DNA from 4 places in the Streptomyces sp. NPDC006551 genome. Region 3 is predicted to be linked to each of the others. Evidence: riboswitches for the same ligand, from Rfam matches in the RefSeq annotation. Region 3 holds a riboswitch; each other region holds the start of a gene.

Region 1 (7,505 bases), on a different contig from region 3:
CGCCGTTCGCGCATCCGCTCTTCACCGTGCTCACCGGACTCGGCTTCGGCTTCGCCGCCCTCGCCGCCCGCCGCCGGCGCGTCCGCCGGATCCTGCTGCCGCTGACCGGTCTGGTCCTCGCCATGGGCATGCACGCCCTGTGGAACGGCTCGGCCGTCTTCGGACCATGGGGCTTCTTCGCGGTGTACGGCATGTTCATGGTGCCGGTCTTCGGGCTGCTGACCTGGCTGGCGATATGGAGCCGGCAGAAGGAGCTGCGCACCATATCCGGGCAGCTCCCGGCGTACGCGGCGGCCGGCTGGCTGTCCCCCGCCGAACCCCTCGCGCTCTCCTCGATGCGGGCCCGCTCGGTGGCCCGCGACTTCGCCGCCCGAACGTACGGCAAGCCGGCGGCGCAGGCCGTCGGGGAGTACGAGGCGTTCGCGACGACCCTCGCCTTTCTGCGCCACCGGGCCGAGCGGGGAACGGCGGAGGAGGACTTCACCGCCCGCGAGCAGGAGCTGCTGCACCACCTCTGGCAGCGCAAGGCGGTCGCCTCTCCCGCGCTGACGTACGCGGCGCGGGCCACCGGCCGGGTGTGGGCGCCGCCGCAGTACCTCGACTACGGCGGCTACAACCCGTACCGGAGCTGACCGGGCCCCGACCCACGTCGGAACCGGCTCAGAGCGCGGAGCCCTCGACCAGCGGGTTCAGACCGCGGAGGCCTCGGTCAACAGGCTCAGACCGCGGAGGCCTCGGTGAGCAAGGTCAGCTCGGCTTCGGTGAGCGTGAGGTCGGCGACCGCGACCAGGGCCGGGAGCTGCTCGACCGTACGGGCCGAGGCGATCGGTGCCGCGACGGTCGGCCGGGAGGCCAGCCAGGCGAGCGCGACGGTGGCGGGCTCGGCGCCGTGGGCGTCCGCGACCGTGTCGAGCGCGGAGAGCACCGCCCTGCCCCGCTCGGTGTCCAGGTGCGCGCCGGCCCTTTGGGCGCGGGCGCTGTCGACGGTCGTTCCGGGGCGGTACTTGCCGGTCAGGAAGCCGGAGGCCAGGGCGAAGTACGGCACGGACGCGAGACCGGCGCGCTCGGCGGTCTCCAGGAGCTCACCCTCGTACGTCTCGCGCGAGACGAGGTTGTAGTGCGGCTGGAGGGCGACGTAGCGGGCGAGCCCCTCGGCCTCGGCGAAGTCGAGGGAGGCGCGCAGCCGCTCAGGGGAGATGTTGGAGGCGGCGACGGCCCGCACCTTGCCGTCCTTCACCAGCTGGTCGAGTGCGGTGACGATCTCCTCGACGGGGACGGACTCGTCGTCGAAGTGGGTGTAGTAGAGGTCGATGTAGTCGGTGCCGAGGCGGCGGAGCGACTCCTCGGCGGCGGCCTTGACGGTGGCGGCGGAGAGGCCCTTGTACCGGGGGTGGGCCCCGACCTTGGTGGCGATCACGACGTCGGCGCGGTTGCCGCGCGCGGCGAGCCACTTGCCGATGATGGTCTCGGACTCGCCCCCCTCGTTGCCTTCGGCCCAGGCCGAGTAGGAGTCGGCGGTGTCGACGAAGTTGCCGCCCGCGGCGGTGTAGGCGTCGAGGACGGCGAAGGACCGCGTCTCGTCGGCGGTCCAGCCGAAGACGTTGCCTCCGAGCGCGAGCGGGAAGACGTGCAGGTCCGAGGAGCCCAGTCGGCGAAGAGAAGTCATAGGCTCCACAACCACCCCCGCCACGCGGGCTATTCCGGCACGCCTCGCCGCTGCGGCCTCCCCTCGGTTCGCGCCGCCCGCTGTTCCCTCGGTTCGCGCCGCCCGTCGTCCCCTCGGTTCGCGCCGCCCGCTCGCGCCCTTTCCGCGATGGGTCAGAGGTTCAGGCCCTTGCCGCGCAGCCAGGCCGACGGGTCCACGCCGGAGCCGCCCGGGGTGTGGACCTCCAGGTGGAGGTGGGGGCCGGTGACGTTGCCGGTCGCGCCCACGCGGCCGATGGTCTCGCCGGTGCCCACGGACTGACCCGCCCCGACCGTCATGGACGACAGGTGGCAGTACCAGACCTCCGTACCGTCCTCCAGCTCCAGGACGATCCGGTAGCCGTACGAGCCCGACCAGCCCGCGGACTTGATGGTGCCGCCGTGGACGGCCTTGACCGGGGTGCCCGTGGGGGCCGCGAGGTCGAGGCCGGTGTGGTAGCCGGAGGACCACATCGAGCCGGACTCACCGAACGTGGAGGTGATGGTGTACGAGGAGGTGGGCAGGGCGTAACTGGCGGCGAGCTTGGCCAGGCGCTCCGCCTCAGCCTTGGCCGCGGCCTCCTCCTCGGCCTTCTTCTTCGCCTCGGCGGCCGCCTTCTCCGCGGCGGTCGCCTTGGCGGCGGCCTCCTCGGCGGCCTTCTCGGCCGCCGCCTTCTCCACCGCGGCCTTCTCGGCGGCGTCGGCGGACGCCTGCTGCTGCTCGGCCTGCTGGAGGATGCGGGCGCGCAGCGCCTCGCCGGCGTCGGCGGTGGTCGCGGTGGCCGATCCGGCCGAGGCGTCCGTGTCGCCGGTGCCCTCGGCCTCCAGGGTGAGGGAGGCGGTGAGCGGCAGGGGGTTGTTCGTACCGGAGCCCGAGCCGTCCCCGCCACCGTTCCCGTCGGTCCCGCCGTTCCCGTCGGAGATCAGTTCGCCGACGCCGGGCAGCTCCGAGGCGTCCGGGAGGCCGAGGTCGGGAAGCGATATCGAGACGGCCGGCTTCTCCTGCGCGGTGGCCAGGCCGCCCGCGCCGACGGCGGCGATGACACCGACGCCCAGGACGGTGGAGGAGCGGGCGAAGTTGGAGCGCTGCTTGACGACGCGATGACGGCCGCCGGCGCCGGAGCGCGCCTGCTGGCGAAGGGAGTCCTCGGTGGGATTCCACTCCTCCCACGCGCCTGTGCCGGGGTCCGCCCCGGGGGCACCCGAGGCACCGAACGCGTCGAAGGGAGCTTCGGGGGCAGGGGTGTTGGACGCCACGGAGGCGTGCTCCTTTCCTTCCTTCTCGCCTACCGGGTTAGCTGACGGGTTCGGAGCAGGAAGGTCTCCTACGGGCGTTGTCGCACGAGTGCGAAGGTGCCCGATTCACCCCAATTGGTGGTTCCCCGGTTCCTTTTCAGGATTCGGCGCGTGCGCACGGTGCCGTCTCTTGCGACGGCTGGGACGACCGCGCTGCGTTATCGAACGTTAATAGACACGGGGTCCCGTTTCCAAGCCGTTCCGGTTGATCATTCGCGAGATTGCGGCAGAATGGCCCGACTTGACCCCCCTTCAGCAAACACCCGGCGAACAACGTGATTCTGACGGTGTGTCAATTGTTATCGGAGTGGTACCCGTCGACTACGGATGGTCACGGCACCACGGGCATCGTCCGCCGCCGCTCCGGCTGCCCCTGCGTCGGGCGGCTCACCGCCAGCAGCGCCATGTCGTCCGTCGTCCCGCCCCCGGTGTACCGGCGCACATCGTCGACGAGCGCGTCCAGGAGCGCCTCCGGCCCCGGGAAGATCCGCCCGGCGAGCCGCTCGGCGGGATCGTAGAAGGCTCCCGCGGCGTCGCGCGCCTCGGAGAGACCGTCCGTGTAGAGGAGCAGCGTGGCGCCCGGCGGGTACGGCGCCTCGTCGGCCCGGTCCGGCCACGCGGCCAGCTCGCCCAGACCGAGCGGCAGCGCCGGCTCGCTCGGCGCCAGCAGGGACAGCTCCCCGTCCGCGTACAGCAGCAGCGGCTCCGGGTGCCCGCGGTTCACCACCCGTACGAGACCGCTGCCGCGCGGGATCTCGGCCAGTACGGCGGTGGTGAACCCCTCGGCGGCGTCCAGACCGGTCTTTCGGGTGCCCTCACGGGCCAGCGCCCGCTCCAGACGCTGCGCCACGCCCTCCAGCGTCGACTCCTGCTCGGCCGCCTCGCGAAAGGCGCCGATGACGACGGCGACGGCCTCGACCGCGTCGAGCCCCTTGCCCCGTACGTCGCCGACCACGAGCCGTACCCCGTAGGGCGTGTCCTGGACCGCGAACAGATCGCCGCCGATGAACGCGTCCGCCTGCGCGGCCTCGTAACGGGCGGCGATCTGCAGCCCGCCGATCCGCTCGGCGGGCGTCGGCAACACCGCCTTCTGCGCCGTCTCCGCGATCACCCGGGCCGACGCCAGCCGCTCGCCGCTGCGCCGCACGACCCGGTTGATCAGCAGGGCGAGGGCGGAGACCGTGATGACGGTGAGGGTCTCGGTGAGTGCCGGGACGTCGGTGAGGGTGTCGTTGTAGATGTGCAGTCCGACGCTGGCGACGACGGCGGCGATCCCGGTGAGCAGGGTCGTCAGCATCGAGAAGAACGGGGCCGCGATGAGCGGTGCGGCCGAGAACATCGGGGCGGCGGTGTAGGCGGGCGGGGTGGACAGGTCGAAGACGACCCCTCCGGCGATGATCAGCGGGGGCAGGGCGCGGATGAACCGCCGCGCACGCTCACCGCGCGGGCGCGGCCCGGGGGAGGACCCGTTCCCCGCCGCTTGCTGCCCCACCTGTGCTCTCCTGCCCGGTCCGTACACGGCGACGGACGGTACCGCGCCCTTCCCAGCGTGGCGGTAGCCGCGCCGCGCGGCGACCCCCGCTCCGCCGACCGGGGTACCGGCACGGACACAGGGGCACGGGCCGCGCCCGAGACCCGGGACACGCGCCACGGAGGCACACGGGACCCAAGACACGTGGCCCCGAGGCCCGGGCACGCGCCCCCGGGGGCGCGGGTGGACCGGAGGTCAGAGCGTCCCCGCGAGCCGCCCGCCCCGGGCCAGCACCCCCACCGCCGCCGCGCAGACGAGACCCACCCCGCAGAGGACCAGCCACGGCGTGACCGACCGGCCCGTCAGGTCGAGCAGCGCGCCGGTCCCCAGGTTTCCGAGGGTGATGCCGACCCCGCAGACGGTGTTGTAGAGGCCGTAGTGCGTCGCCACCCACCGCCCGCCCGAAAGGGCGACGACCGTGTCCATCTCGTACGGGTAGAGGACCGCGTTCGCGAGCGCCAGGACCGCCGCGCACAGCAGCAGGCCCGCCACCCCGCGTGCCGCCACCGGCAGCAGGAAGGCCGCGCCCATCAGCCCCAGACCGAGGATGAGGCACCGCTCGCGCGTCAGCCGGCGCTTGCACCAGGCCGTGATCCGCAGCTGGCCCGCCAGGGCGACGAGCGCCGAGACGACGAACAGCGCGGTGGTCACCACCGTGCTGTCCGCGGCCAGCGGCAGCGCGAGGTAGACCTGGAAGGACAGGACGTACGAGCCGGTCATCGCGAGCGAGAAGAGCCAGAAGGTCCGGTTCGCGAGCACCGTACGGAACTGGCCGCCCTCCCCGGCCGGTTCGGCCGCCTCCTCCCGTACGCGTACCGGCAGATGGCGCAGCTGGACCACCGTCAGCGCGGCGAACAGCACCGCCGCCACCACGCACGTCAGCCGGAAGGAGACGCCCGTCAGCGCCACCCCCACCAGCGGCCCGAGCAGGATCCCCGCCTGGTAGTACGTGTTGAACAGGGCGAACGCCTCGACGCGCCGCTCCCCCGCCTCCGCCGCCAGATACGCCCGTACGGCCGGGTTGAACAACGCTCCCGCCAGGCCCGTCGCCACGGAGGCGGCGATCAGCACGGGCAGCGACTGGGCGAAGGCGAGCGCCCCGAAGCCGGCCGTCCGCAGCGCGCAGCCCGCGACGATCAGCGGCTTGAAACCCAACCGGTCGGCGAGAGCGCCGCCGATCAGGAACATGCCCTGCTGGGAGAGGTTGCGGACGCCGAGGACGAGACCGACCGACCAGGCCGCCATGCCGAGCCCGTCCGCGAGATGCGCGGCGAGGTACGGCATCAGCATGTAGAAGCCGAGGTTGATGGTGAGCTGGTTGAGGAAGAGCAGCCGCACGGCGGGCTCGAAGGTGCGGCTCTGCTTCCAGATCCCGCCCTTGGCGGCGGCGGTGGCCGTGGTGGGTGTCGTACTCATCGGACCCGCCCCGAGTGCGTCGGCCGCTCCAGCACCCGGCGGGTCCAGCCGGTGACGGGCGCGTCGCTCTCGTACGGCGCCGGCTCCTCCCGTACCGGGGCGTCGAGCAGTCCGTGGGCGGCGCAGAACTCGTCGCTGAACACCGAGTCGAAGTACCGCTGCGGCCCGTCCGGGAAGACGGCCGCGATCCGGGTGCCGCGCGGCCGCGTCCGGGCCAGCCACCCCGCCACGAGCGCCACGGCGCCCACGCTCCAGCCACCCGTGGCGAACTGACGGGCCGCGAGCCGGCGGGCCGCCCGGACCGCGTCCGCGGGGCCCACCCAGTGGACCTCGTCGAAGGCTTCGTGGTCGACGTTGCCCGGGTGGATGGAGGACCCGAGCCCACGCATCAGCCGCTCGCCCGCCGGAAGGCCGAAGACGGTGGAGTGGACGGAGTCCACGCCGACCAGTTCGAGGGCGGGGCTGCTGGTGGCGCGCAGCGCGCGGGAGATGCCGGCCGAGTGCCCGCCCGTACCCACCGCGCAGACGAGGACGTCGATCCGGTCGAGCTGCTGGGAGAGCTCGGCGGCGAGCCCGGCGTACGCCTCCGGGTTGTCGGGATTGCCGTACTGGTCGGGCCACCAGGCTCCGTCGAGAGTGGTCAGGAGCTCGGCGACGCGGTCCATCCGGGCCTGCTGCCAGCCGCCGTGCGCACTCGGCTCGGAGACGACATGGACTTGGGCGCCGTGCGCGACGAGCATCCGCTCGACGATCGGTTCGAGGCCGGGGTCGGTGACGACATGGACCGGGTGGCCGTGCAGCACGCCCGCGAGGGCGAGGCCGAGACCGAGGGTGCCGGAGGTGGACTCGACGATCGGCGCGCCGGGCCGCAACTCGCCCCGGCGGCGGGCCTGCTCGACCATGTGGAGGGCGGCGCGGTCCTTGATGCCGCCGAAGTTGAAGCCTTCGAGCTTGGCCCAGTAGCCGTCGTCCATCCACAGCACGGGGGTGTTGCCGACGGTCTGATCGGCGACGGACGGTGCGACGCCGGACATCGTCCTGCCGGACAGGGCGGTGCGAGAAGGGGCGTTGTCGGACAGGGCCGTGCCGGAAGGGGCGGTGCGGGAAGGGGCGGTGCGGGACAGGGAGGCGCCGGGCAGGCCGTCGCCGGGCAGCAGTTTGCTCATGATGGGGTACGTCCTTGACGTGGTACGCGGAGGAAACCTGGTCACGCGAGGGCGAGACCCGGCTCAGTTCCGGTCCACTCCGAGGGCGAGCAGCAGCCTTCCCGGCTCGGGGCCGGGCCCCGCCCTGCCCCGGACACAGCGCGCGTGCGGATCGGCGGGGAAGACCTCGTCGTACGAGAGGCGTACGGCTCCTCCGGCGTCCGGCGCCGCGAGCTGCGAGGCGGCGGTCTGCGCCGGCAGATGGACGTCGAAGGACCACGCCTCACCGTTCCCCTCGCAGCCGTGCGGCAGGGCGGGGGCGGGGGCGGAGACGACGGTGCCGGTCCGGTCGGCGAGGGGCAGCATGTGCCCGTGCGTCCCATGACAGACGCCGGCGATCAGTGCGACGAGGGCGAGCAGCAGCAGGACGGCGG
Region 2 (7,505 bases), on a different contig from region 3:
TCCGCTGTGGTAGATCCGGTGCGTGGGCCCGGCGACGACCCAGGAGGCCCACAGGGTGTGCTGCTGGTTGCGCAGTCCGCGGCCGCAGAAGTGGCGGGCGGGGGTCGCGGTGAGGCGCAGGGCGCCGATCTCCGTCGTCTCGTTCCAGTCCAGCTCGCGCAGACGGGAGGCGGGTACGCCCCAGCGCTCCAGGTGGGCGCCCACCCCCAGCGGCACGGCGAAGAGGGTGTCCGTCGAGGCCAGCGCCTTGATCGTGGGCAGGTCGAGGTGGTCGTAGTGGTCGTGGGAGATCACGACCACGTCGACCGGGCCCAGCGCGGCGAGCGGCACCGGGACGGGGTGCAGACGCTTGGGGCCGGCGAAGGCGAAGGGCGAGCAGCGGTCGCCCCAGACCGGGTCGAAGAGCACCCGGTGGCCGTCGATCTCGGCGAGGACGCTGGAGTGCCCCATCCAGGTGAGGCGCAGACCGGAGGCCGGCGGCTCGGCGAGGTGGTCCAGGGTGCCGGTGTGGAGGGGAATCGTGCCGGCGGGGGCCCGGCGCGCCCGTGCTTCCTTCTGGAAGTAGACCTTGGCGAACTCGAGCGTGGAGCCGGAGGGCCGGTGCCGGGCCGACACGGGGTTCTGGAAGACCCCGTCCGCGTAATTCGGCGAGCGGCGGATGCGCTCCATGCGCTCCCCCGCCGGGTCGGCGCCGAAGGCGGCAGGCCGCAGGCCGCGCAGCCGGGACCGCAGCGGATGGTCGGAGCCGGTGCCTGTCACAGGGCCTCCTGAGGTTGGGGGTCGTTCCATTATGGGCAGCCCCTGACCGTCGTGGGCGGGCTGGGCCGTCATGGGCGGCTCCTGACCCTCGTGGCGACCGCGCCGTCGTGGGTAGCGCCTGGCCTCGTGGGCGGCCCGCCGGCCCTCGCCGGAGGCCCTGACCGTCGAGCCGGGCCGCGTGAGCCATACTGAACCACTGTTCAGTAGCCCGCCGATCCCCGGAGTACGACCATGAGCACCGCGCCGCTGCTGTCCACCACCTGGACCGACCACGTCACGGGCAGCCGAGGCCATCTGGTGGTCGACCGGCTGGTCCGCGGGGTGGCCAGCGGCGGCCTGCGGATGCGAGCCGGGTGCACGGCCGAGGAGGTCGCCGGGCTCGCCCGGGGCATGACCATGAAGGAGGCCCTGCACTACGACCCGAGCGGCCGCTACGTCCCGCTCGGCGGCGCCAAGGGCGGGATCGACTGCGACCCCCGCTCCCCCGAGGCGTACGGCGTCCTGGTCCGCTATCTGCGAGCCATGCGTCCGTACATCGAGCGCTTCTGGACCACGGGGGAGGATCTGGGGCTCACCCAGGATTTGGTCGACCGGGCGGCCGCCGAGGCGGGGCTCGTCTCCTCGATCCAGGCGGTCTACCCCCTCCTGGACGACGAGACGGAGGCGCGGCGGCGGCTCGCCGACGCCTTCGCCGTGAAGGTGGACGGCATCGGGCTCGACGAGCTGGTGGGCGGGTGCGGAGTCGCCGAGGCGGCTCTGGCGGCGCTGGACCGGGTGGGCAGGCCGTACGCCGGGGCGCGGGTCTCGGTGCAGGGTTTCGGGACGATGGGCGGCGCCACGGCCCGGTTCCTGGACCGGGCCGGGCTCACGGTGGTGGCCGTGGCCGATGTGCGGGGGACGATCGTCAACCCGGCGGGCCTCGACGTGGAGGCGCTGCTCGCGTCCCGCGACGCGCACGGGACCGTGGACCGCGCGGTGCTGCGGCCCGGGGACCGGGAGGAGGGCCGTGACGCCTGGCTGACGGCGGACGTGGACGTCCTGGTCCCGGCGGCCGTCTCGTACGCGATCGACACCGCCGGTCAGGAGCGGATCCGGGCGCGCTGGATCGTCGAGGCGGCCAACATGCCGGTCCTCCCCGAGGCGGAGGAGCGGCTCGCCGCCCGGGGGGTCGTGGTGCTGCCGGACGTGGTGGTCAACTCCGGGACGAACGCCTGGTGGTGGTGGACGCTGTTCGGTGACATCGGTGCCGACGCGGAGGAGGCGTTCGGCCGTACCCGGAGTGCGATGCGGGCCCTGGTGGGCCGGATGCTGGACCGCGCGGAGGCGGACGGGACCACTCCGCGCGCCGCCGCGCACGCGCTGGCGGAGGAGCGGTTGGCGGAGATCGGCGAGCGCCACGGCTGGTACTGAGTGGCACCACCGTTGAAATGATCATGCCCGCGTCATGTGCTGTGTAGGCTGAGCGGCGTGGCGAGAGTGCGCTTGAACGTGGCGGAGCGGCGTGAGGAGTTGCTGCGGGCCGCCGTCGCGCAGATCGAGGCCCGGGGGGTGGCGGCCGTACGGATCGCCGATGTCGCCTCCGCGCTCGGGGTCAGCAACGCCCTGGTGCTCTACCACTTCTCGACCAAGGAGAAGCTCGTCGCGGCGGCCTTCGCCTACGCCGCCGAGAGCGATCTCGCCCATCTGCGGGCGCTGCTCGGGCGGCGCACGACGGCTCTGCGCAGGTTGCGGTCGGCGGTCCGCTGGTACGCCCCCACCGGGCAGGCCAAGGGCTGGCGGCTGTGGATCGAGGGCTGGTCGGCCAGTCTGCGCGAACCGGCCCTGCGCGAGGTCGCGGGCGCCCTCGATCAGCAGTGGAAGGCGGCGCTGGCCGACGTGATCGCCGAAGGCGCGGCGGCCGGTGAGTTCCCCTGCCAGGACCCGGCGGCCGCGGCCTGGCGGCTGACCGCCTTCCTGGACGGGCTGGCCGTGCAGATGACCTCGTACGCCGGATCCCTTTCGCGCGCCTCGATGCTGGAGTGGGCCGATGCGGCGCTGGTCCGGGAGTTGGGTCTGCCCGGCCCCGACCCGGACGGTCAGCGCAGCTCGTAGACCGCCGTGACCGTGACCTGTTCCTCGATCTCACCGGGGGCCAGGGGAACCTGCTGCGCGTCGGCGGGGACGCCGGGCACGGCGCCGGGACGGGTGGCGTCGTCCTCGGTCAGCGAGACGAGCCGGCCGAGCCGAAGCCCGCTGAGCCGTGCGTGCTGGGAAGCCTTCTCGTACGCGTCCCGGTGCGCGGCCTCGCGGGCCTGGGCGCGCAACGCGCTCCGGTCGGCGACGTCGAACGCGACGCCGTTGACCCGGCCCGCGTCCCCGGTCGCGTCGGTCACGGCCCCGATGACCCGGCCCGCGCGGTCGATGTCCCGGACCTTCACGGAGAAGGACTGGCCGGCCTGATAACCGGTCACCTCGGTCTCGCCGCCGTCGCTCTGGCCGTAGACCGTGGAGAGGGACAGACTGTCGGTCCTGATGTCACCGGCGGCGACGGCCTGCTCGCGCAGCGCGGCGAGCAACGCCTCGGCGGCGGATCGTTGGGCGCTCATCGCCTCCTTGGCGGTCTTACGGGTGACCTCGACGCCCACCGAGAGGACGACCAGGTCGGGCGCGGCGGCGGCCCGTCCGGCCCCGGTCACGGTGAGGGTGGTGGCCTTCGCGGTGCGGACGGTGGCCGGGGGTGCCGCCCCGTCGGCCCCCACGGCGAGCGCGGGTCCCGCGCCGGCGAGCAGGAGGCCGCCGAGCACCGTGCCCGTGGTGAAGGCGCGGCGCAGCCGGCGGCCGGCCGGGAGCCTGCCGGAGACGTGGGCGGGGAAGCGGTCGCTGACGGTGGAGCGATGACTGGTCGTCACGGGCGATCCCTTCGTGAACGGCTGCCGGAGACTCCGGCGCGCGCCCACATCCCAGCACCCCCCAGCGCCCGTCCCGGGGCGCCACTCCTGCCCCGTCACCCGCTCAGGCCCGCGCGAACGACCGGCGCCTCCGGTCCATGGCGGGTGGGGCGGGGGCTCTGCCGCGCCGCCCTGCGCCCCGCGCGCCTGCCCGCTCGCCGTGTGCGACTGCCACATCCGCTACCTCCATCTGGAGACGCTGTCGTGGTACGACGTGTTCGCGGGCGTGTCCTGGAGCGGATCCCGGCCGCCGTGGCACCTACGGCTACAGGGGCAGGAGGTCCGGGCGCTTGGCCGCCACGTGGTCGCCCGAGCTCTCGCCCCGCAGCCGGCGACCGATCCAGGGCACCAGATACTCCCTGGCCCACAGGATGTCGTCGCGGCGCACCTCCAGCGTCCCGCGCGGGGGCAGCGGCGGCCACGGCTGGTCCGGGTCGGCCGGCACCGGGATGCCGAGGACCTGGGCGGCGCGCAGCGCGACCCGGGTGTGCCCCTCGGGCGACAGATGCAGCCGGTCGCCGTCCCAAGCGCGCCTGTCCTGGACGGACTTGAGCGACCAGAGGTCCAGGACCGGGCAGCCGTACCGGTCGGCGATGGCCCGGACATGGGCCGTGTAGGTGGCGATCTTGCCGCGCAGATGGCGCAGCACGGGCACGTCCCGGGTGTCGAAGCCGGTCGTGACCATGACCGTGCCGACGGCGGAGGTGAGGTCGGCGACGGCGCGTTCGAAGCGCTCGGCGACGTCGTCCGGGTCGCTGCCGGGACGGATGATGTCGTTGCCGCCCGCGCAGAAGGTCACCAGGTCGGGGGCGAGTTCCTTAGCCCTGGGTACCTGCTCCTCCACGATCTGGTCGAGGAGGCGGCCGCGTACGGCCAGATTGGCGTAACGGAACGCGTCGTGCTCCGGCAGCCGGTCGGCGAGCAGAACCGCGAAACGGTCTGCCCATCCCACATACGTCCCGTCGGGTCCGGGATCTCCGACGCCCTCGGTGAAGCTGTCACCGATCGCCGCGTACGACCCGAATACGTTCATGTCTCTTGATCTCGAATCGTCTGCCACGGGAGCACATCTTTCCCTTACGGATGTGACTTACGCGACCGTAAGGAGGGGTTGACGGTGAGTGACATATGCCACCGGTCAAGATTGCACCAAGCCGGAATACGCCGAGGGCCCGGCACGAAGGTGCCGGGCCCGGGAGCGTACCGAGGACGCGTCGGACGAGGACGCGCCGGACGACGGTGCGTCAGACGCTGACGCCCTTCTGGCGCAGGTAGGCGAGCGGGTCGATGTCCGAGCCGTAGCTCGGGCCGGTGCGCATCTCGAAGTGCAGGTGCGGACCGCTGGAGTTGCCGGTCGAGCCGGACAGGCCGATCTGGTCGCCGCCGTTGACGGACTGGCCGGCGGAGACGGAGAGGGAGGAGAGGTGCGCGTACTGCGAGTAGGTGCCGTCGGCGTGCTGGATGACGACCTCGTTGCCGTACGAACCGCTCCAGCCGGCGGAGTACACGGTGCCCGCGCCGACGGCCTTGACGGAGGTGCCGGAGGAGGCGATGAAGTCGACACCGGTGTGGTAGCCGGAGGACCACATCGAGCCGGAGGCACGGTACGGCGTGGAGACACCGCCGCCCACCGGGGAGACCCAGCCGGAGGAGGACTGCGACGCCGGCGTGGACTCCACGGCGGCGCGCTCGCTGCTGCGGGAGCTGCGCGACTCCGCCGCGTCGGAGGTGGACTTCTCGACCTTCGGAGCGGCCTTGGGAGCCGCCTTGGGAGCCGCCTTCGGAGCCGCCTTCGGGGCGGCGGCCTTGGGCGCGGGCGCCTTGGCCGTGGACTTGGCGCCGAGGGTGAGCTTCATGCCGGGGAAGATCAGCGAGGGGTTCTCGCCGACGACCTGGCGGTTGTCCTGGTACAGCTTCTTCCAGCCGCCGGCCAGGTGGTGCTCGGCGGCGATCTTGGACAGATAGTCGCCGGCGACGACGGAGTACGTCTTCGGCTTGGCCTTGGCGGCGGCGGGCGCGGCGGCCGGGGCCTTCGCCGGGGCGGCGGCGACAGCGGCGACGGCCTGCTCGGGCGTCACGGCGGGAGCGGTCTTCTCGGCGGCGTGGGCTCCGGTCGCGCCGAGGAGCGGCAGGGCGACGACGGCGCCACCCGTACCGGCGGCGACGAATCCGCGCGTGATCGGGTTGACCTTGGGACGGCGGTGCTTACCCTTCGCGGGCATGGCGAATTCCTCTCCGTCGCCTACGAGGTGAGCTGTCGGGTTCGGACTGGAGATGTCCGGCCGCGTTTTCACGCGGCTTCACCCCGAGCCGGTCCGGCATGAGCCGGATCGGCGTACTACCTGGGTCCCCCGCTCCTGCCATACGTGGGTGGGTGCGGATTCCGGACGGTGGCAGGATTCGGCGGTCCGACCGGATTGACGGTGACCGTAGACGAGCGGGGTCGGCGCGAACAAGCCGTCGCATTCATCTCGCATTCCCCGCCGTGAAATTCAACCGGAATTCTGGTCACCCTCCGCGATGACGGAGCCTCGATTTCCTTTTCTCGCAGGGCTATTGCGGAAGACGATCAGGCACGGTCCGTCACGGTTATGACGCTGCTCACGCCCCGGAACCCATCTCCCCCGCTACCAGGGCGCGTTATCCCTAACGCCCCAATTCGGACAGAACGCTCATTACCGCCCCAGGGGTGTGCGAGCGGGCCGCCACCCGGAATGATTGCCCCAGGAACCGATCTCGTATCGTCGAAGTCCGCCAACACTCAGGAGCACTCGTGACGCAGCAGCTGCCGCAGGTCCCGTCGACCGAACCCGAGCTGAGCGGGGTCCGCAACTTCCGGGACGTGGGCGGACTGCCGACCGTGGACGGCGGGTCGGTGAGGTTCGGGCGGCTCTTCCGCAGCGGCCATCTCGCGCACGCCACGGAGGAGGACGCGGCCTTCCTGTCCACTCTCGGGCTGCACACCGTCTTCGACTTCCGCAACGCGGCGGACCGGAAGGTGGAGGGCGCGGACATCGAGCTGCCGGGTGTACGAAATGTGAACATACCGCTCAACGACCCGGCCGACGGCAAGGAGTTCTGGAAGCTGGTCAGCGCGGGCAACCTGGAGCAGCTGCGCGAGGCGCTCGGCGACGGCAAGGCGGCCGACCGCATGTCCGATTCGTACCGGAAGATGATCGTCGAGCGTACGGCGGAGCACAGCCGCGTCCTGCACGCGATGGCCGAGGACAGCGTCCCCGCCCTGATGCACTGCGCGGCGGGCAAGGACCGCGCGGGTCTGTCCATAGCGATCTCGCTGCTCGCGGTGGGCGTCGAGCGCGAGGCGATCGAGGCGGACTACATCAAGTCGAACGACCCCCACCGCCGCTACAAGATCCGCCGCAGCTCCACCTCCGCGGACGCCATGGCACCCGAGGTGATGGAGCTGCTCAGTCCCCTCTTCGACGCGCGCGTGGAGTACCTCCGGGCCGCGTTCGAGACGATGGAGCGGACCTGGGGCACGGCCGAGAACTACCTCTCGCAGGGTCTCGGGCTCGCCCCCGAGACCCGTGAGCGGCTGCGCGAGCGCCTCGTCACCGAGGCGTAGCCCGGCCGGCCGGCGCGGCTACTGGTTCTGCCCGCCGAGCATGAAGAGCAGGTAGAGGAAGCCCGCGAAGAGGTGCCCGGCGACCAGGTAGGCGAAGAGGCGGAGGACCAGCCCCTTGGGGAACTTGCCGCCCCCGCGCTCCTCACCGGTGATCTCGGCGGATTTGTCGGACATGTCGGCCCCTTCCGATGGGCTCAGCGCGGGTGCGGGGTCCCCTCGCCGAGACACAGCTC
Region 3 (7,505 bases):
AGGAAGGGCTGGTACGTCATGTACGACCGCGGGTCGACGACCGTGACGGTCGCCTCGCCGAAACGCATCTTCTTCAGAATGCGTCGAGCCGCGTACAGGCCTACGTACCCACCGCCTACTACGAGGATCCTGGGACGCTCCGTGGTGCTCATGCCATCGAGTATCCACCCCTCCGAGGGGGGTCGCTCGTGCGCCCCTTCACAAGCTTCGAGGGGAGCTCTGCTACACTGCGCGGCCCACGTGACCCAGGTCATGGTGCAGCAAAGGAACCGCGGTGTTACGGCGGACGTTGTTCACCCCTGTTGAACTGGCCTGGAGAGGCCTCGTTAACCCTGAACCACGAGGTGCGTTCACACGATGGAAACAGAGTGCGAACGGGGCTCCCCGCCTACGAAAGCGCCCCGGCAGGGGCCTTGGGGGCCGCCAAGACCCTCCATGACCCCCATCGGGGCGCTTTTCCTTGTGAAGAACTTCACGAAGTTTTCCGACGGTCCGTCGCGGGACGTGGCGCGGTGCGCCCGTTATGCCACGGACAGGGCGATTCCGTCGAGGATGTCGTGCTCACTGACGACGACCTCCCGGGCCCCCGTGCGCTCCATGATCTCCAGGAGGACCAGGGCTCCCGCGGCGATGACGTCGACCCGGCCGGGGTGCATGACGGGGATCGCGGCCCGCTCGTCATGGGTCGAGGTGAGCAACCGGCCGGTCACCTCGGCGACCTGGTCGTAGGAGATCCGCGAGTGGTGGATCTTCGTGGAGTCGTACTCCGTGAGCCCGAGCGCGATGGCGGCGACGGTCGTCACCGATCCGGCGAGCCCGACGAGGGTACGGGCCTCGGTGATCGGCACCGTCCTCCCGGCCAGGTCGAGCGCGGCCCGGATGTCGGCGCGGACGGCCTCGATCTCGGCGGCCGCCGGCGGATCGCTGCGGACGTGCCGCTCGGTCAGGCGTACACAGCCGATGTCGACGGAACGGGCCGCCTCCACGTGCTGGTTGCCGACGACGAACTCCGTGGAGCCGCCGCCGATGTCCACGACCAGATAGCGGTCGGTGCCGTGCAGCTCGGCGGTGGCGCCGGTGAAGGAGAACTCCGCCTCCTGGTCGCCACTGATCACCTCGGGCTCGACGCCCAGGATCTCCACCACGCCGTCGACGAACTCGTCCCGGTTCTCGGCGTCCCGCGAGGCGGAAGTGGCCACGAAGCGGAGCTTCTCGGCGCCGAGTTCCTCGATGACGGCCGCGTACGCGCGGCAGGCCGCGAAGGTCCGCTCCAGGGCCTCGGGCGCGAGCCGGCCGGTCTTGTCGACACCCTGGCCGAGCCGGACGATCGTCATCCGCCGGTCCAGCTCGATCAGCTCACCCGTCTCGGGGTGGACGTCGGCGACGAGGAGGCGGATGGAGTTCGTCCCGCAGTCGATGCCCGCGACCCGGGTCATTCGGCCGCCCCCTTCTCCGACTTCTCCGCGCACGGCGTGACGCAGGGCCCCTTGGCCCACCACTCCGGCAGCATCGCGATCGCCTCGTCGCCCAGCGGGTTGACCCCGGGACCGGCGGCCAGCGAGTGGCCGACCAGGACGTGCAGGCACTTCACCCGGTCCGGCATGCCGCCGGCGCTCGGGAAGCCCTCCAGGACCTCGATGGCGTCGCGGCGGGCGATGTAGTCCTCGTGCGCGGCCCGGTAGGCGGCGGCCAGCTCCGGGTCGGTGGCGAGCCGGGCCTGCATCTCCTTCATCACGCCGTTGGCCTCCAGGGTGCCGATGGCGGAGGCGGCGCGCGGGCAGGTCAGGTAGTACGTGGTGGGGAACGGGGTGCCGTCCGGGAGCCGCGGCGCGGTCTCCACGACGTCCGGGTTGCCGCACGGGCAGCGGTGCGCGATGGCACGCAGACCCCGGGGCGGGCGGCCGAGCTGCTCCTCGAAGGCGGCGACGTCCGCCTCGGTGGGCTCGGTGCGGGCGGTCTGCGGAGGGGGCGTTTCCATGCGTGCGTCTGTCTTCTCGTCGAGGGGCGGTTCGGTGGGTGGTGCGGTGCGCGGCGCGGTCGGCCGTGCGGTGTGCCGTCACACCATCATCTCGCGCCGCCGCGTCAGCGGGGCGCGTCGGCGCGGTCGACGCCGTTCCAGAGACTGGAGTACCAGGGGGTGCCCGCCTCGGACTGCTCGGCGCGGCGGGCGCGCTCCGCCTCGGGGTCGTTCACGGTGAAGCCGGTCTCGCCGGGCATGACGTAGTGCAGATGCTCGCGGGCGAGGCGGCGGACGTACGCCGGGTCCTGGAGCCGGGCCTTCTCGTCCCTCAGCTGCTCGACCCGTTCGGCGGCCTCGGCGGCCTGGCGCTCCTGTTCGGCGATCTCGCCCTGCTGGGAGACGTACTGACGCATGGGGTAGGCGAGCGCCACCACCAGCGAGCAGACGACGAGCGCGAGGAAGGCCGCGCGGCCGGTGAGCCGGGAGCGGCGGGCCTGGCGGCGGGTCTGGGAGCGGTAGACACGGGCGGCTGTCTGCTCGCCGAGGAGCCTGATCCTGGTCGCGGTCGAGAACCGGTCCCCGGCCATGTGCGTGCCTCCCCTTTACGTACGTACGTCCCCGCACACGGTACGGGACCGGGTGCGGGGACGTAGGTAACCGGGCTTTCTGCGGGATCAGCCCTTGAAGCGCGGGAAGGCGCTACGGCCGGCGTACACGGCCGCGTCGTCGAGGATCTCCTCGATGCGCAGCAGCTGGTTGTACTTGGCGACGCGCTCGGAGCGGGCCGGGGCGCCGGTCTTGATCTGGCCGCAGTTGGTGGCGACGGCGAGGTCGGCGATGGTGACGTCCTCGGTCTCGCCGGAGCGGTGGGACATCATGCACTTGAAGCCGTTGCGCTGGGCCAGCTCGACGGCGTCCAGGGTCTCGGTCAGCGAACCGATCTGGTTGACCTTGACCAGCAGGGCGTTGGCGGAGCCCTCCTCGATGCCGCGGGCCAGGCGCTCCGGGTTGGTGACGAACAGGTCGTCACCGACGAGCTGCACCTTGGCGCCCAGCTTCTCGGTGATGGCCTTCCAGCCGGCCCAGTCGTCCTCGAACAGCGGGTCCTCGATGGAGACCAGCGGGTAGGAGGCGACGAGCTCCTCGTAGTACTCGGTCATCTCGGCGGCCGAGCGGGACTTGCCCTCGAACTCGTACGAGCCGTCCTTGTAGAACTCGGAGGCGGCGACGTCGAGCGCCAGCGCGATGTCCTTGCCCGGGACGTAGCCGGCCTGCTTGATGGCCTCGAGGATGAGGTCGAGCGCGGCGCGGTTGGAGTCCAGGTTCGGGGCGAAGCCGCCCTCGTCGCCGAGGCCGGTGGACAGGCCCTTGGTCTTCAGGACGGACTTGAGGGTGTGGTAGACCTCGGTGCCCCAGCGCAGCGCCTCGGAGAAGGACTCCGCGCCGATCGGGGCGATCATGAACTCCTGGATGTCCACGTTGGAGTCGGCGTGCGAGCCGCCGTTCAGGATGTTCATCATCGGAACGGGCAGCAGGTGCGCGTTCGGGCCGCCGAGGTAGCGGAAGAGCGGCAGGTCGGACGCCTCGGAGGCGGCGTGCGCGACGGCGAGGGAGACGCCGAGGATGGCGTTGGCGCCGAGCGAGGACTTGTCCGGTGTGGCGTCCAGGTCGAACATCGCCTGGTCGATCAGGCGCTGCTCGGTGGCGTCGTAGCCGACGAGCTCCGGGCCGATCTGCTCGATGACGGCCAGGACGGCCTTCTCGACACCCTTGCCCTGGTAGCGGTTCGGGTCACCGTCGCGGAGCTCGAGGGCCTCGAACGCACCGGTGGACGCACCGGACGGAACAGCAGCACGGCCGGTGCTGCCGTCGTCGAGGCCGACCTCGACCTCGACCGTGGGGTTGCCTCGGGAGTCCAGGATTTCCCGGGCTACGACGACGTCGATGGACGGCACGAGCATCTCCTTCTGGGATGTGAAGCTAGATGTGACGCATGCGGTGCAGGGTCTCTTTGGCCTTGCGACAAGAGCCTAACCGGCTCCGGGGCTCCGGCCAGCCGGGCGCCCGCCCGCTGGGACGAAAAAGGACCCAAGGGCATGCATCTGGGGACGAACGACCTCAGAACTACTGGACGGTAACGGCGCGTGGGCCAGCCCGTGGGGCGTTCTCGGGTCCGGAAACGCGCGGAACCCCGGTCCGGCGCGCACGGGGGAAGGGTGCGCCGGGCCGGGGTGGTCACCGCGGGAGGGTCGTAGGGGCGCGACGCCCCCAGGGGCCCGTGTGAGCCGCCGGGCTCACGCGGGCCGCCGGACTCACTTCAGGTGAAGCTGCTGGCCCGGGTAGATCAGGTCGGCGTCGTCGACGATGTCCTTGTTGAGCTCGAAGAGCTTCGCCCAGCCGCCCTTGACGTCGTGCGCGGCGGCGATCTTGCTCAGCGTGTCACCGGCCACGACCTTGTACTCGCCGTCACCCTTCGCGACCTTCTCGCCGGTCGGGGTGGTGACGGTCTTCTTCGGCTCGGCCTTCTTGGACGCGGCCTTCGGAGCGGTGCGCTGCTCGCTGCGGGTCGTCGGCTGCTCGGCCTGGCGCTCCTGCTGCGCGGGGGCGGCCTGCTCGGCGGAGCCGCCGTCGTACGAGGCGCTGGAGAGGCCCACGCCGCAGCTCGGCCAGGCACCCTTGCCCTGGCCGGCCAGGACCTTCTCGGCGATCGCTATCTGCTGCGACTTGGAGGCCTGGTCGGCGGTCGAGGCGTACGCGGTACCGCCGTAGGCGGCCCAGGTGGAGGCCGAGAACTGCAGGCCGCCGTAGTAGCCGTTGCCGGTGTTGATGGACCAGTTGCCGCCGGACTCGCACTGGGCGACGGCGTCCCACTCGGAGGCGGTGGCGGCCGAGGCGGACCCGGCGGTCATCAGCGGGGCGGCGACGGCGACGCCGGCGACGCCGACGAGCGCGACGGCGCGGGTGGCCTTGGAAGCACGACGGTGTTTGCCCTTGCCGGAAAGCAGCATGCGATTTCTCCTCACCGACGCCTGCGAGGTGAGCTGTCGGGTTCGGACCAAGTGAGTTGTCCGGCCGCGTGCCTCAGCACGCGGCTCCACCCCAAGCCGGCCTTCCGTCCGTCTGTCTCGACGGCCGGGACCGGCGCTTACCTTGGGTCCCCCGCTCCTGCCTTCGGCGCTTGCGCGACGACTGTTCCCATCAACCGACGGCAGGATTCGGCGTTTCGGTCGACGGGGCCCGCGGTGGCGAGCGGTCACGACCGTAGGCACAGACCCCCACGAAGTTCAAAGACGTCTATTAGGGAGAAATCGCCCTTACTTGCCCTCGGCCGAACAGCGTTTGCGCAGGTGAGAGGTGACGGGAGCAAAGTTTGCGGACGTGACACGCCGACGGCGGCAAAGAGACCCATATCTCACTTGCCCAGAACCGGACATATAGCCCCGAACTACCCCTGCGCGGGCGCGGTTTCGGGCGTCAGGTCGAGGCTCTGACCAGGGAGGATGAGATCCGGATCGCCGCCCACCGTCTGGCGGTTGGCGTCATAGAGGGCGGCCCATCCGCCGGGGAGCTCGTTCTCCTGAGCAATCTCGGTGAGGTTGTCTCCGGGCTTGACGGTGTATTCGTCCACAGTGCCCTGAGTGTCCGTATTCTCCGAACCCGCGCCGGCGGTCACATCGCCTGCCGACCCGTCAGCTCCATCGGACGGCGAGGCGTGCCGACCGGTTTCGCCAGTGCTGTCCGTATTGCCCACCTCTTCGGGGGCGGCGTCGCCACGGTGCTTGCCGGTGCCGGGGACGGCCGGGGCGGACGGCGAGAGGGACGCCTCGGGGGCGGTGGGGGAAGGCGTGCCGGTGCCCGTCGACGCGTCCGGCGTCGTGGGCGCGGTCGGGACGGTCTCGGGGGTGGTCGGGGCGGCCGGGGTGGTGGGAACGACCTCGGGGGCCGTCGGGGTCGCCTCGGGGGTCGTCGGGGCGATCGGAAGGCCCGTGGTCCGGTTCGACTCCTCGACCGGACCCGTGGGCTCCGTCGGCACGACGGGCGGACCCGGGTCGACCTCGGGAGCGGTGCCGTCGTTCGTCAGGCCGGCGATCGGGGCGCAGGTGTCCCATTCCGTGCCGCCGGCGGCGAGCGCCTTCTCGGCCACCACGATCTGCTGCGCACGGCTGGCCAGGTCGGCGCTGGACGCGTACGCGAGGCCGCCGTGCCGCTCCCAGGTCTCCTGCGTGAACTGGAGCCCGCCGTAGAGCCCGTTGCCGAAGTTGGCGCTCCACAGGCCGCCCGACTCGCACTCGGCCACCCGGTCCCAGGTGGCGGCGTCGGCGGCGGAGGCGGAGCCCGCGCCGAGCAGGGGCAGCGCGAGGGCCGATCCGGTCACGCCTGCGGCGACGACGATGGCGGGGGCCTGGCGGGGTCTGCGGTGACGTCCGTTCCCGGAGCGCATGCGGAATGCCTTTCGCGTGACGGCTGAGATTGACGGTGAACGTAGCGGCATTCGAACGTCAGTCACAAGTCGATGCAGCGGAGATCACGTAAAAGTCACAGTCTTGACGGAGCGTCAGCGGACAAGGGGGTCGAACTCCACCGGAAGCGTGCGCAATCCGCGCATGATGAGCCCTCCTCGCCACCGCAGATCGGCGGGATCCACGGCAAGTCGCAGGTCCGGCAGCCGAGTCAGAAGGGTGGCGAGGGCGATCTGCCCCTCCAGCCGGGCGAGCGGAGCGCCGATGCAGTAATGGATGCCGTGCCCGTACCCGAGGTGCTGGTTGTCGCGCCGGGACAGGTCGAGGGTGTCCGGCCGGTCGAACCGCGCCGGGTCGCGGTCGGCGGCGGCGAGCACGACGAGGACCGGATCGCCCGCCGGGATCTCCTGCCCGCCGATGGTCAGCGGCTCCATGGCGTACCGCCAGGTGGCCAGCTCGACCGGCCCGTCGTAGCGCAACAGCTCCTCGACCCCCGTCTCCAGGAGTTCCCGCTCCCCCGCCGCGAGCGACACCTGGAGCCGCTCCCGCTGATCGGGGTTCCGAAGCAGGGCATAAAGACCGTTTCCTACCAGATTGACCGTGGTTTCGAAGCCGGCGAAGAGCAGGATGAAGGCCATCGCCGCGGCCTCGTTCTCGGTGAGGTGCTCCCCGTGGTCGGAGGCCTTGATGAGTCCCGAGATCAGGTCGTCACCGGGATCGAGCCGCTTGCGGTGGATCAGCTCCGCGAGGTACCCGCGCATCTTCTTGACCGACCGCGCGACCCCGCCGCGCGGCCCTCCGCCGTGCCGGATCATCATCCCGGCCCAGTCACGGAAGTCGTCCTGGTCCTCGCGCGGGACGCCGAGCAGGTCGCAGATCGCGTAGATGGGCAGCGGGAAGGCGAACTCGTGGATGAGGTCGGCACTCCCCTTCTCCGCGAACCCGTCGATGAGCCGATCGGTCAGCTCCTGCACCCGGGGCGCGAACTCGGCCACCCGGCGCGGCGTGAACGCCTTCGACACCAGCCGCCGCAGCCGGGTGTGATCGGGCGGATCGATGTTGAGCAGATGCGTCATCAGCTCGGC
Region 4 (7,505 bases), on a different contig from region 3:
GAGCGAGAGCGACGAGGAAGAGGGAGCGGACCAGTGAGCGACGCTGCCGCGTCTTTGACGAGCATGGAGTTCCACCCGCAGCCGAAGCCGGGCACCGCCCGCCCCTGGGCATTCCCGGCCCCCGAGCGCGGCGCGCTGGACAACGGCCTGACGGTGCTGCGCTGTCACCGCCCCGGCCAGCAGGTGGTGGCCGTCGAGATCTTCCTCGACGCGCCCCTGGACGCCGAGCCGGAGGGTCTCGACGGAGTCGCGACGATCATGGCCCGGGCCTTCTCCGAGGGGACGGACAAGCACTCGGCGGAGGAGTTCGCCGCGGAGCTGGAGCGCTGCGGCGCCACGCTCGACGCGCACGCCGACCACCCGGGCGTACGGATCTCCCTGGAGGTTCCGGTCTCCCGGCTGCCCAAGGCGCTCGGTCTGCTCTCCGAGGCCCTGATCGCCCCGGCCTTCGTCGACACCGAGATCGAGCGGCTGGTACGCAACCGGCTCGACGAGATCCCGCACGAGACGGCGAACCCCGCCCGCAGGGCGGCCAAGCAGCTCTCCAAGGAGCTCTTCCCGGCCGGCTCGCGCATGTCCCGGCCGCGCCAGGGCACCGAGGAGACGGTCGCCGCGATCGACGCCGCGGCCGTCCGCGCCTTCTGCGAGGCGCACGTGCGGCCCGCCACGGCCACCGCCGTGGTCGTCGGCGATCTGACCGACGTCGACCTGGACAAGGTCCTCGCCGAGACCCTCGGCGCCTGGACGGGCGACACGACCGAGCCGCGTCGCATGCCGCCGATCACGGCCGACGACACCGGCCGCGTGGTCATCGTGGACCGTCCCGGCGCGGTCCAGACCCAGTTGCTGATCGGCCGCGTCGGCGCCGACCGGCACGACCGGGTCTGGCCGGCCCAGGTCCTCGGCACGTACTGCCTCGGTGGCACCCTCACCTCCCGCCTGGACCGTGTCCTGCGCGAGGAGAAGGGCTACACCTACGGCGTGCGGGCCTTCGGCCAGGTGCTCCGCTCCGACGGCGAGGGCAACGGCGCCGCGATGCTCGCCATCAGCGGTTCCGTCGACACCCCCAACACCGGCCCGGCGCTTGACGACCTGTGGAAGGTGTTGCGCACGCTCGCCGCCGAGGGGCTGACGGACGCGGAGCGCGACGTCGCGGTGCAGAACCTCGTGGGCGTGGCGCCGCTGAAGTACGAGACGGCCGCCTCTGTCGCCGGGACGCTCGCCGACCAGGTCGAGCAGCACCTTCCGGATGATTTCCAGGCGCAGTTGTACGCGCGTCTGGCCGAGACCGGCACGGTGGAGGCGACGGCGGCCGTCGTCAACGCCTTCCCGGTGGACCGTCTGGTCACCGTGCTCGTGGGTGACGCGGCGCAGATCGAGGAGCCCGTGCGCGCGCTCGGCATCGGCGAAGTGACCGTCGTCACCGGCTGATCGAGGAGCTCCAGCGCCACTTCGAGGACCCCGACGTCACCCTACGTCGGGGTCCTCGCCTTTGTTGGGTCTTTGTCCGTATTGCGGGAGAGGGTGCCCGTCTGCCCTGTGGCATGTCTTACAAAAGGACGTGTCTGTTTGCTGATTGAAAGACAGTCCGCTTAGCGTCGGTCCGGCTGTTCGTCAGTTGCACCCGCCGCGACCGCGGCACCGGACAGTCATCGCCGAGTCCCCGTCAGGCGCGAGCCTGGGGAGCCGGGGACCCACACGAAGTCCCTGGGGTGAATCGGACGCCTTCGCCTGAGCGCGGAGGGGCCCGTAGGAGACCTTCCTGCTCCGAACCCGTCAGCTAACCCGGTAGGCGAGAAGGAAGGAAAGGATCAGCCACTTCATGGCGTTCACCCGTGCCACCGGGAAGCATCGTGGTCCGAGCCGTATGGCGCGCCGCAGCGCGGGCATCGCCGGCGTCGCCGCCCTCGCCACCACCGGCGTCATCGGAACCCTCGCCTCCCCGGCGCTCGCCGCCGACACGGACACCCGCTCGCTCGAGGACACCGGCCTGAACCAGGCCGTCGTCTCCGAGTCCCTGGCGGACCAGATCGACGTCCAGGCCGCCGTCCAGGAGCGGGAGGCCGTCGAGGCCCTCGCCAAGGCGAAGGCCGAGGCCCGTGCCAAGGCCGAGGCGAAGCGCAAGGCCGAGGCCCGCGCCAAGGAGATCCGCGAGGCCAAGGAGCGCGCCGCCCGTGAGGCCGAGCGCAAGCGCCTGAACTCCTTCCAGCTCCCCATCGCCGGTTCGTACGTCACCACCGGCTACAAGACCGGCGGCTCCCTCTGGTCCTCCGGCAGCCACTCCGGCGTCGACTTCCACGCCGCCTACGGCAGCAAGGTCGTCTCGGTGGGCTCGGGCACCGTCGTGGAGGCCGGCTGGGGCGGCGCGTACGGCAACAACGTCGTCATCCGGATGAGCGACGGCACGTACACCCAGTACGGGCACCTCTCGGCCATCAGTGTCTCGGTCGGCCAGACCGTCACCCCGGGCGAGCGGATCGGCATCTCCGGTTCGACCGGCAACTCCACCGGCCCGCACCTGCACTTCGAGGCCCGCACCAGCGCCGAGTACGGCTCCGACATCAACCCGGTCGCGTACCTGCGCGCCCGTGGCGTGAACGTCTGACCCGACCGCGCCCCTCCGCGTCAGAAAAGCCCCGGCTCGTACTGAGCCGGGGCTTTTCTCGGCCAAAAGATATCCATGGATTCCCGGTAGCCATCGGAATTGCCGCCCCGCTGCAATAGAGTCACCGGACAGTCGTCCGTCATCGAAGAGTCGGCGAGGAACCGGCGGACGGACGTCAATAGGATGGGTTTCGCGCGGATTGAGGCGGAGGTCGAACATGCGCATCCCCGCGCACTCGGTATGCACGGCGATCCGGGACGACATCGTCTCCGGGGTCTTCGAGCGCGGCAGCCGGCTGACCGAGGAGCAGCTCGCCCGCCGCTATGGAGTCTCCCGCGTCCCGGTCCGCGAGGCGCTGCGAACCCTGGAATCGGAGGGGTTCGTGATCACCCGCCGGCACGCGGGGGCCCATGTCGCCGAGCCCACCGAGCAGGAGGCGGCCGACCTGCTGGACGTGCGGTCGCTGCTGGAGCCGCTGGGTGCCGCCCGCGCCGCCCAGCGCCGCACCGAAGCCCATCTCAAGGTGCTGCGCGGCCTGGTCAGGCTCGGCCAGGAGCGGGCCAGGCGCGGCCAGGGCGACGATCTGCGCTCGCTCGGCGGCTGGTTCCACGAGACTCTGGCGCAGGCGTCCGGCAGCCCGGCGCTCACGGCGCTGCTCACCCAGCTCCGGCACAAGATCGCCTGGATGTACGTGGTCGAGCCGGCCGGCCGGCCCGTGGAGGCATGGGCCGAGCACGGGGCGATCGTCGACGCCGTGGCGCGCGGCGACGCCGAGCGGGCCCGTGCGCTCACCGCCCTGCACGCCGAGCGGTCGCTGGTCCTGCACCGGCTGAAGAGCTCCGGGCGAGGGCGTGTGAGGGCTTCGCAACATGTCGTAAACACCGCGAGCGTCCGGAATTAACGACGGGGCCGTATACAAAGAGATGGAATTCTCCGGCTGTATTCGTGCTGCCCGAAATAAGGCCGACGGGAATGGCGTCGCCCGGAATTGTGCTTCCCTTTATTCCGGTCCGGAGTGACCACACGGAAAACGAAGGAGCCGCGCCCGCCGTGATCGACGGCGGGCGCGGCCCCTTCGTGAAGTGTCGTCAGACGGTCTCGGGAAGCTCCTCGAGGCCCTCGGCAACCAGCTTGGCGAGACGGTCCAGAGCGGCCTCGGCGCCCTCGGCGTCCGAAGCGAGCACGATCTCCTCGCCGCCCTGCGCGCCCAGACCGAGCACCGCGAGCATCGACGCGGCGTTCACCGGGTTGCCGTCGGCCTTGGCGATCGTCACGGGGACGCCGGAGGCCGTGGCGGCACGGACGAAGATGGAGGCGGGGCGGGCGTGCAGGCCCTCGGCCCAGCCGACGTTGACGCGGCGCTCAGCCATGGTGTTGCCCTTCAAGTCTTAGCGGGTTGTCTAGACCAGTCTCTCACACGGGTCGCGACATGCTCGTACCGACCTCCGGCCCGGACACGACGGCCCTTCGGCCTTCCTACCTTGCCCATACCCCGCACGGCACGCATGCCGTGCGCGACCGGTGCCGGTGTCGTACCCCGGCCGTAGGCTTGGCCCATGCAGAGCGCGTCGGAACAGGAACAGCCTGAACACGCATACCCCGACCACTGGGAAGCGGACGTCGTCCTCCGTGACGGCGGGACCGCGCGCATCAGGCCCATCACCGTCGACGACGCCGACCGGCTGGTCAGTTTCTACGAACAGGTCTCGGACGAGTCGAAGTACTACCGCTTCTTCGCGCCGTACCCGCGCCTCTCCGCCAAGGACGTCCACCGCTTCACCCATCACGACTTCGTGGACCGGGTGGGGCTCGCGGCGACCGTCGGCGGGGAGTTCATCGCCACCGTGCGCTACGACCGCATCAACGCCCAGGGGCTCCCCGCGAGCGCCCCGGCCGACGAGGCGGAGGTCGCGTTCCTGGTCCAGGACGCACACCAGGGCAGGGGCGTCGCCTCCGCGCTCCTCGAACACATCGCCGCGGTGGCGAGGGAGCGGGACATCAGGCGCTTCGCGGCGGAGGTGCTGCCCGCGAACACCAAGATGATCAAGGTCTTCACGGACGCCGGGTACACCCAGAAGCGCAGCTTCGAGGACGGTTCGGTACGGCTCCATCTCGACCTCGAGCCCACCGACCGCTCGCTCGCCGTCCAGCGCGCGCGGGAACAGCGCGCCGAAGCCCGCTCCGTGCAGCGCCTGCTCGCCCCCCGCTCGGTCGCCGTCGTCGGAGCCGGGCGCACCCCGGGGGGCGTCGGCCGGACCGTGCTGCGCAACCTCCTGGAGGGGGGGTACACCGGACGTACGTACGCGGTGAACCGGGCCCTCGGCGAGGGGACGGTCTCGCTCGACGGGGTGCCGGCCTTCCGCTCCGTCGCGGACATCGGCGAGCCGGTGGACCTGGCGGTCCTGACCGTCCCCGCCGAGCGGGTGCCGGAGGCGGTCGCCGACTGCGGCGAGCACGGCGTGCGGGGCCTGGTCGTCCTCTCCGCCGGCTACGCCGAGAGCGGGCCGCAGGGACGGGAACGACAGCGCGAACTGGTGCGGCAGGCCCGCTCGTACGGCATGCGGATCATCGGGCCCAACGCGTTCGGGATCATCAACACCTCGGCCGGTGTCCGGCTGAACGCCTCACTCGCCCCGCAGATGCCGACGTCCGGGCGGATCGGGCTGTTCACCCAGTCCGGGGCGATCGGCATCGCGCTCCTCGCCGGACTCCACCGGCGGGGCGCCGGACTCTCCTCCTTCATCTCGGCGGGCAACCGCGCCGACGTCTCCGGCAACGACCTCCTGCAGCACTGGTACGACGACCCCGAGACGGACGTCGTCCTGCTCTACCTGGAGTCGATCGGGAACCCCCGCAAATTCACCCGGCTTGCGCGGCGGACGGCGGCGGTCAAGCCGGTCGTGGTGGTCAAGGGGGCCCGCCACAGCGGGAGCGCGCCCCCCGGACACCGGGTTCCCGTCACCCGTATCCCGCACGCCACGGTCTCCGCGCTGCTCCGGCAGGCCGGAGTCATCCGGGTCGACACGGTCACCGAACTGGTCGACGCGGGCCTGCTCCTCGCCGGCCAGCCGCTGCCGGCCGGGCCGCGGGTGGCGATCCTCGGCAACTCCGAGTCGCTCGGGCTGCTGACCTACGACGCCTGCCTGACGGAAGGGCTGCGTCCGCTGCGTCCGCTCGACCTCACCACGGCGGCGAGCCCGGCGGACTTTCGCGAGGCGCTGGCGGCGGCGCTCGCGGACGAGACCAGTGACGCGGTCGTCGTGACGGCGATCCCCTGGGTCGGCGAGAACGGCGCCGTCGAATCCGGCGACGGCGAGGTCCTCGCTGCCCACCTCCGCGAGGCCGTCGCCTCCGCCCCGGCCCCGGCCAAGCCGGTGGTCGTGGTCCACGTCGAGATGGGCGGCCTGGCGGAAGCCCTCTCGGCGGCGACGAGCACGCGCCCGTCACCGGCACCCTGGACGGCACCCGCCCCGCCGGGCACCTCGGCGCCCTCGACGACGCCCAGCCCCGGCACCCCACCGGGCCCGGCCCACCCGGCGGCGCTCAGCCCCGGCACCCCACCGGCCCCGGCCCACCCGGCGGCGCTCAGCCCCGGCACTCCACCGGCCCCGGCCCACCCGGCGGCGCTCAGCCCCGGCACTCCACCGGCCCCGGCGGCGCCCGCCGCTGCCGGGGACCCCGTCGGCGGAGGCCCGGTCGTCGGCGGTGCCGCAGGTTCCGGATCGGGCGGCGTCAGGCCCGAGGCGCCCGCCACGGGCGGCCAGGTCGGCGGGCCGCCCCAGGCGACGAAGGGCGCCGAGGACGGCCCTCCCGGTGGGGAGGGACCGGACGGGGCCGCGCCCGCGCCCTGCAGTGGCAACATCCCCGCCTATCCCGCCGCCGAGCGGGCCGTGCGGGCGCTGGCGGAGGCCGTGCGGTACGGGCAGTGGCGGCGGCAGGCCGCCGAGCCGGGGCGGGTACCGGAGTACGAGAACATCGACGAAGCGGGGGCCGCCGAACAGATCGAGCGGCTGCTCGGGGAGGAAGCGGACGCCCACGGCGTGACCCTCGACGCCGACGCCGCAGGCGAACTGCTCGCGCGTTACGGGATCACGGTCCTCCCGATCCTGCCCGCGCCCACCCCCGACGCCGCCGTCGCGGCCGCCGCCCGCCTCGGATATCCCGTGGCCCTGAAGACGACCGCGCCCCATCTGCGCCACCGCCCGGACCTCGGCGGCGTACGCCTCGATCTCGCCACCGAGGGACAACTCCGCACCGCGTACGCCGAGTTGACCGAATCTCTCGGCAAGCCCGAGGAGCTCCACCCGGTCGTCCAGGCGATGGTGCCGCGCGGAGTCGACACCGTCGTGCGGTCCGCCATCGATCCGGCTGTCGGCGCCGTCCTCTCCTTCGGGCTCGCCGGAGCCGCCTCCGAGCTGCTCGGCGACATGTCCCACCGGCTGGTCCCGGCCACCGACCGGGACGCCGCCGAGCTCGTACGGTCGATCCGCACCGCCCCCCTCCTCTTCGGCTGGCGCGGCTCCGACCCCGTCGACACCCCGGCCCTCCAGGAGCTGCTGCTGCGCGTCTCCCGGCTCGTCGACGACCACCCCGAGGTCGTCGCGGTCACCCTGGAGCCCGTGGTCGTGGCCTCGCGCGGCCTCTCCGTCCTCGGCGCCATGGTCCGCCTCGCCCCGCCCCCGCTCCGTACCGACCTCGGCCCGCGCAGCCTGCCGAGCTACTGACCGCGCCGCCCGGGCAGCCCCGGAGCGGCCCGGAGCGCCCCTTCCGACGGATTAGGATGGAGTCCATGGCGAAGACCGGTACGACGACCCAGGGGCTGCGCGCGGCGATCGAGCGCAGCGGCTATTACCCGGCCCTCGTGGCCGAGGCGGTGGAGGCCGCCGTCGGTGGCGAGGCG

What was found. A riboswitch is a leader RNA that binds a small molecule or an ion and turns the genes downstream of it on or off. The one in region 3 is predicted to bind cyclic di-AMP.
Positions count from the first base shown of each region.
Region 1: linked by a shared signal. The riboswitch ahead of ABZY12_RS06190 (M23 family metallopeptidase) and the one ahead of ABZY12_RS11800 (transglycosylase family protein) in region 3 are both predicted to bind cyclic di-AMP.
Region 2: linked by a shared signal. The riboswitch ahead of ABZY12_RS07060 (LysM peptidoglycan-binding domain-containing M23 family metallopeptidase) and the one ahead of ABZY12_RS11800 (transglycosylase family protein) in region 3 are both predicted to bind cyclic di-AMP.
Region 4: linked by a shared signal. The riboswitch ahead of ABZY12_RS21895 (M23 family metallopeptidase) and the one ahead of ABZY12_RS11800 (transglycosylase family protein) in region 3 are both predicted to bind cyclic di-AMP.

Region 1 covers NZ_JBEXOT010000003.1:367,345-374,849, reverse strand. The annotation lists gene ABZY12_RS06200 (PrsW family intramembrane metalloprotease) at 1-632, shown strand, start outside; gene ABZY12_RS06195 (aldo/keto reductase) at 719-1,666, opposite strand; gene ABZY12_RS06190 (M23 family metallopeptidase) at 1,819-2,940, opposite strand; cyclic di-AMP (ydaO/yuaA leader) riboswitch at 2,952-3,099, opposite strand; gene ABZY12_RS06185 (PP2C family protein-serine/threonine phosphatase) at 3,311-4,399, opposite strand; gene ABZY12_RS06180 (MFS transporter) at 4,706-5,926, opposite strand; gene ABZY12_RS06175 (PLP-dependent cysteine synthase family protein) at 5,923-6,960, opposite strand; gene ABZY12_RS06170 (hypothetical protein) at 7,156-7,505, opposite strand, start outside.
Region 2 covers NZ_JBEXOT010000004.1:186,765-194,269, reverse strand. The annotation lists gene ABZY12_RS07090 (MBL fold metallo-hydrolase) at 1-789, opposite strand, end outside; gene ABZY12_RS07085 (Glu/Leu/Phe/Val dehydrogenase dimerization domain-containing protein) at 991-2,169, shown strand; gene ABZY12_RS07080 (TetR family transcriptional regulator C-terminal domain-containing protein) at 2,227-2,850, shown strand; gene ABZY12_RS07075 (SIMPL domain-containing protein) at 2,835-3,647, opposite strand; partial or broken gene ABZY12_RS07070 (radical SAM protein) at 3,826-3,935, shown strand; gene ABZY12_RS07065 (SGNH/GDSL hydrolase family protein) at 3,952-4,719, opposite strand; gene ABZY12_RS07060 (LysM peptidoglycan-binding domain-containing M23 family metallopeptidase) at 4,931-5,908, opposite strand; cyclic di-AMP (ydaO/yuaA leader) riboswitch at 5,913-6,102, opposite strand; gene ABZY12_RS07055 (tyrosine-protein phosphatase) at 6,460-7,272, shown strand; gene ABZY12_RS07050 (DUF6126 family protein) at 7,291-7,446, opposite strand; gene ABZY12_RS07045 (helix-turn-helix domain-containing protein) at 7,467-7,505, opposite strand, start outside.
Region 3 covers NZ_JBEXOT010000008.1:160,628-168,132, reverse strand. The annotation lists gene ABZY12_RS11825 (NAD(P)/FAD-dependent oxidoreductase) at 1-152, opposite strand, end outside; gene ABZY12_RS11820 (Ppx/GppA phosphatase family protein) at 522-1,436, opposite strand; gene ABZY12_RS11815 (DUF501 domain-containing protein) at 1,433-1,978, opposite strand; gene ABZY12_RS11810 (septum formation initiator family protein) at 2,083-2,547, opposite strand; gene eno (phosphopyruvate hydratase) at 2,635-3,921, opposite strand; gene ABZY12_RS11800 (transglycosylase family protein) at 4,273-4,968, opposite strand; cyclic di-AMP (ydaO/yuaA leader) riboswitch at 4,972-5,147, opposite strand; gene ABZY12_RS11795 (transglycosylase family protein) at 5,406-6,401, opposite strand; gene ABZY12_RS11790 (cytochrome P450) at 6,516-7,505, opposite strand, start outside.
Region 4 covers NZ_JBEXOT010000025.1:68,952-76,456, forward strand. The annotation lists gene ABZY12_RS21885 (pitrilysin family protein) at 1-37, shown strand, start outside; gene ABZY12_RS21890 (pitrilysin family protein) at 34-1,431, shown strand; cyclic di-AMP (ydaO/yuaA leader) riboswitch at 1,644-1,810, shown strand; gene ABZY12_RS21895 (M23 family metallopeptidase) at 1,823-2,605, shown strand; gene ABZY12_RS21900 (GntR family transcriptional regulator) at 2,823-3,506, shown strand; gene ABZY12_RS21905 (HPr family phosphocarrier protein) at 3,694-3,975, opposite strand; gene ABZY12_RS21910 (GNAT family N-acetyltransferase) at 4,162-7,329, shown strand; gene ABZY12_RS21915 (DUF5998 family protein) at 7,395-7,505, shown strand, end outside.